One region of the Streptomyces sp. NPDC051776 genome, then DNA from elsewhere that is predicted to be linked to it. Evidence: riboswitches for the same ligand, from Rfam matches in the RefSeq annotation. Region 1 holds a riboswitch; the other holds the start of a gene.
The links. A riboswitch is a leader RNA that binds a small molecule or an ion and turns the genes downstream of it on or off. The one in region 1 is predicted to bind glycine.
Positions count from the first base shown of each region.

Region 2: it holds a riboswitch for glycine, as region 1 does, so the genes downstream of both, gcvT (glycine cleavage system aminomethyltransferase GcvT) here and gcvP (aminomethyl-transferring glycine dehydrogenase) in region 1, are expected to answer to the same signal.

Region 1 is NZ_JBFAYQ010000029.1:10,239-12,621, forward strand. It holds gene AB0M26_RS21450 (DNA polymerase IV) at 1-674, shown strand, start outside; gene AB0M26_RS21455 (PRC-barrel domain-containing protein) at 581-967, opposite strand; glycine riboswitch at 1,091-1,187, shown strand; gene gcvP (aminomethyl-transferring glycine dehydrogenase) at 1,372-2,383, shown strand, end outside.
Region 2 is NZ_JBFAYQ010000004.1:93,362-95,744, reverse strand. It holds gene gcvH (glycine cleavage system protein GcvH) at 1-124, opposite strand, end outside; gene gcvT (glycine cleavage system aminomethyltransferase GcvT) at 224-1,345, opposite strand; glycine riboswitch at 1,509-1,615, opposite strand; gene AB0M26_RS05235 (AAA family ATPase) at 1,766-2,383, shown strand, end outside.

The DNA.
Region 1 (2,383 bases):
AGGGCGTGGACACCACGGGCGGCGTGCGGCTGCTCGGCGTCGGTGTCACCGGGCTCGCAGACTTCACGCAGGAGGACCTGTTCGCCCAGGCCGCGACCGCCCAGGCCGCGCCGGCCGAGGAGGCGACGGCCCAGGCGGCGACGGCCGAGGCAGCCGGCGCCGCTGAGGCCTGCGAGGCCGAGGGAGCGGCAGCGGCGCACGCCCCGGACCCGGAGCAGCCCCCGGGAGCCCCGGAGGCGGCGGAGGCGGCAGAGGCCGGGCCGCGCCGCTGGGTGCCGGGGCACGACGTGCGGCACGCCGAGTTCGGTACGGGGTGGGTCCAGGGCAGCGGCGTCGGCCGGGTCACGGTGCGCTTCGAGCAGCCCTGGTCGGCTCCCGGGCGGGTGCGGACCTTTCCCGTGGACGACCCGGACCTCGAATCGGCCGAACCACCGCCCCTCGTCCCCCAGGAGCGCCCGGGCGCGGACCCGTCATCGGGGACGGCACGAGCGGGCCGTGCGGGAGGTACGCGCCATGCGGGCGGAGGTGACCCGGAGGGCGGGGCGGAGCCGGTCGCCGGTGCCGCGGAGACGCGAGACGATCAGTCGTCCTCGCCCGCGATACGGCCGAAATCCTGGTCGCCGTCCTCCTCGCCGCCTGTGTCAATGCCCGGGGCGGACGCGTCGAGCCCGTAGTGGTGGTAGAGCTGCAGCTCCTGCTCGGGCGAGAGATGCCGGCCCACGCCGAAGTCGGGTGCGTCCTTGATCAGAGACCTGCGGTACGGGACGCGAAGGGTCTCCTCGACCACTTCGCTCGGCTCCAGGGGGACGAATGCATCTCGTCCGAACATGCCGGTGCGCACCGCGGCCCACTCCGGGCGCCCGGTGGCGTCGTCCAGATACACCTCATCCACGGTGCCGATCTTCGCCCCGTCGAGATCGAACGCCTTGCGTCCGATCAGGCTCCGCGGATCGATGTCGGACTGCACGGTGCCCTCCAACTCGTCGTAGTCCTCTATGGAACAACGAAAGTCCACTTCGTGTACGTCGGCCACTCGGGATACGCGCGAATCCTTGGCCCGAGGTGCGCTGGTACGCTGGCAAACGGCTGCAGACCCCGTGCGGGAGAGTCCTCCGCCGCAAGGCCGGAGGCGCCGAAGGAGCAACCCCTCCCCGGAATCTCTCAGGCACACGTACCGCACGGACGAGGTCACTCTGGAAAGCAGGGCGGGCATCGGGACGGACGTGCCGGAACCCCTCCTCACCGACGGTGCAAGCCGGGCCGCGCAGGCGTGCCGGTGAAGCTCTCAGGTCGAGATGACAGAGGGGGAGGCCCTCGGGGTACCTGTACGGGTATCCCTCACAGGTCGCGTCGACCAGGAGGCCTCCGCAGATGACCCCCAACCGCACCCCACTCTCCGATCTGGAGCGTGGCATTCCATTCGCACAGCGCCACATCGGCCCCGATGGTGAGGCCCAGGCGAAGATGCTCGCCCAGGTCGGCTACGGCTCGCTGGACGAGCTGACCACCGCGGCCGTGCCGGACGTGATCAAGAGCGCAGGCACGCTGGACCTGCCGGAGGCGCGCAGCGAGGGCGACGTCCTCGCCGAGCTGCGGGCGCTGGCCGACCGCAACGAAGTGCTGGCGCCCATGATCGGGCTCGGGTACCACGGCACCTTCACCCCGCCGGTGATCCTGCGGAACGTCCTGGAGAACCCTGCCTGGTACACCGCCTACACCCCATACCAGCCGGAGATCTCACAGGGCCGCCTGGAGGCCCTGCTGAACTTCCAGACCGTCGTGGCCGATCTGACCGGCCTGCCCACCTCGGGCGCTTCGCTGCTCGACGAGGGCACCGCGGCAGCCGAGGCCATGGCGCTCTCGCGGCGCGTCGGCAAGGTCAAGGACGGTGTCTTCCTCATCGACGCCGACTGCCTGCCGCAGACGATCGCTGTGATCCAGGCGCGTGCGGAACCGACCGGGGTCGAGGTCGTCGTCGCCGATCTGTCCGCCGGGATTCCGGCGGAGCCCGCCGAACGCGGCGTCTTCGGTGTCCTGCTCCAGTACCCGGGCGCCTCCGGCCAGGTGCGGGACCTGCGTCCCGTGATCGAGCGGGCGCACGAGCTGGGCGCGATCGTCACAGTCGCCGCCGACCTGCTGGCCCTGACCCTGCTGACCTCGCCCGGCGATCTGGGCGCGGACATCGCGGTGGGCACCAGCCAGCGGTTCGGAGTGCCGATGGGCTTCGGCGGCCCGCACGCCGGCTACATGGCGGTGCGCGAGAAGTTCGCCCGCAATCTGCCCGGTCGGCTGGTCGGCGTCTCCGTGGACGCGGACGGCAACAAGGCGTACCGCCTGGCGTTGCAGACCCGCGAGCAGCACATCCGCCGCGAGAAGGCCACCA
Region 2 (2,383 bases), on a different contig from region 1:
AGACGACGTCACCGAGGGCGTCGGCGGCGTGCGAGGTGATGCCCACGGTGGAGACACCGTCCTCGTCGGCCGGAGTGAGCCACTCGTGCTCCTTGCTGTAACGAAGCTGCTCGGGGTTGCTCATGATCTGAATTCTCCTGGATCGGGGGGCGTGCTCGGTTCGCGGTCTTGACAGGTGGGACGGGCGTGACGCAGTCGGCACCCGTACGGCGCGGTGAGGGGGTCAGCGCTGCCGCTTGTAGAAGGGGAGGGCGACGACCTCGTACGCCTCGTGGCTGCCGCGGATGTCCACCGCGACGCCTGCGGTGCCCGGTTCGGCGTGGGAAGCGTCCACGTACGCGATCGCGACCGGCTTGCCGAGGGTGGGGGAGGGCGCCCCCGAGGTGACCTCGCCGATCACCGTGCCCTCGCCGGCCGCCACCACGGCGTAGCCCGCGCGCGGCACCCGGCGGCCCTCGGCGATCAGGCCCACGAGCCTGCGAGGCGGGCTGGCCTCCGCGCGCTTCGCCGCCTCCTCCAGCGCCGCACGCCCGACGAAGTCGCCCTCCTTCTCGAACTTCACGACCCGGCCCAGACCCGCGTCGAACGGCGTGGTGGCGGTGGTCAGCTCGTGCCCGTACAGAGGCATGCCGGCCTCCAGGCGCAGGGTGTCCCGACAGGAGAGGCCGCACGGCACAAGGCCGGCGGGCTTGCCCGCGTCGGTCAGGGCCTGCCAGACGGTCTCGGCGTCCTCCGGCGCGACGAAGAGCTCGAAGCCGTCCTCGCCGGTGTAGCCGGTGCGGGCGATGAGTGCCTGCACGCCGGCGACGGTTCCGGGCAGGCCGGCGTAGTACTTGAGCCCGTCGAGGTCGGCATCGGTCAGGGACTTCAGGATGCCGGGGGACTCGGGCCCCTGGACGGCGATGAGGGCGTACGCCTCGCGGTCGTCGCGCACCTCGGTGTCGAAGCCCGAAGCGCGCTCGGTCAGCGCGTCCAGGACTCCTCGCGCATTCGAGGCATTGGCGACGACCATGAACCGCTCGTCCTGAAGGCGGTAGACGATCAGGTCGTCCAGGATGCCGCCCTCGGCGTTGCAGATCATGGTGTAGCGGGCCCGGCCGACGGTCAGCTTGCCGAGGTTCCCGACCAGCGCATGGTCCAGCGCATCGGCGGCCTGCGGACCGGTCAGGGTGATCTCGCCCATGTGGGAGAGGTCGAAGAGGCCCGCGCGAGTGCGGACCGCGACATGCTCGTCGCGCTCACTGCCGTAGCGCAGCGGCATGTCCCAGCCGGCGAAGTCGGTCATCGTGGCGCCGAGCGCGCGGTGCAGCGCGTCGAGGGCGGTACGGCGTGGGGAATCGGTCATGTTTCAGGCTCCCGGGCAGGGGTGGCGAGGCTGATGTCGTAGGGAACACAGCCTCCCCATCTGTCATCGGAACCTGAGAGGTTCGCCACGACCCTCATCACGCATCAGGGCTACGGCTTGCACCTTGGGTGGGGCCGCCGGGCGGCCCGCTTTTCAGATGTGCCTAATCCGCGCGGTACGGGGCCTGAGAGATTCAAGGGAGGACTTGCTCCTTCGGCGCCCCGGCGCCCGGCACGACTGCCGGTCCGGGGACTCTCCCGCGCGGGATCGAACGGCCGGTATGGAGTTGGCGCGGACATCATTGCACGACTGTCCGATGTTCGGGCGGGTCGGTGGCGAGGTATCGAGCTTGTACCGCATTGCCGTTTCTTGACACTCTGCTCCGGAAGAGCGCAGTGACCGGACCGAACGGGGAGGACGATCACGGTGCACAGGGACAGCGCGTACGCGACGTCGGCCGGGACGGCGGCCCCGGGGGGCGCGCCGCCCGGCGGCACCGCTGAGGGCCGCACCCGCCTCGTGCCCGGGACGGCGGGGCCCGGACGGAAGGAGCGTGCCCGCGCGGTCCCCGCGGTCGTCCGCCCGGGTCTCCGGGGGGACGTGACGGATCTGCGCGGGGGCGGTGGTCCGCGCGATGTGCCGGACGATCTGCCGTCCGCGGCCGGGCAGGCGGGAGCGCTCCGCTACCCGGCCGGTGACGTGCTCGTCGTCTCAGGGCTGCCGGGCAGCGGCAAGAGCACCCTGATCAAGCGGGCCGTCGCCGGGCTGGATCAGCGGGGCCGGGGCGTGCGGCGGATCGACTCCCAGGACATGCGAGACCGTTGGCGGCGCGTCGTGCCCGGCTTCTTCCCGTACGCCCTGTACCGCCCGCTGGTGCGGATCGCGCACTACGCCGGGCTGCGGCGCGCCCTCCGCTCGGGCGACAGCGTCGTCGTCCACGACTGCGGCACGCTCGCGTGGGTGCGCGGCTGGCTGGCGCGCGACGCCAGCCGCCGCGGCCGGTCACTGCACATGGTGCTGCTGGATGTGGAGCCGGAG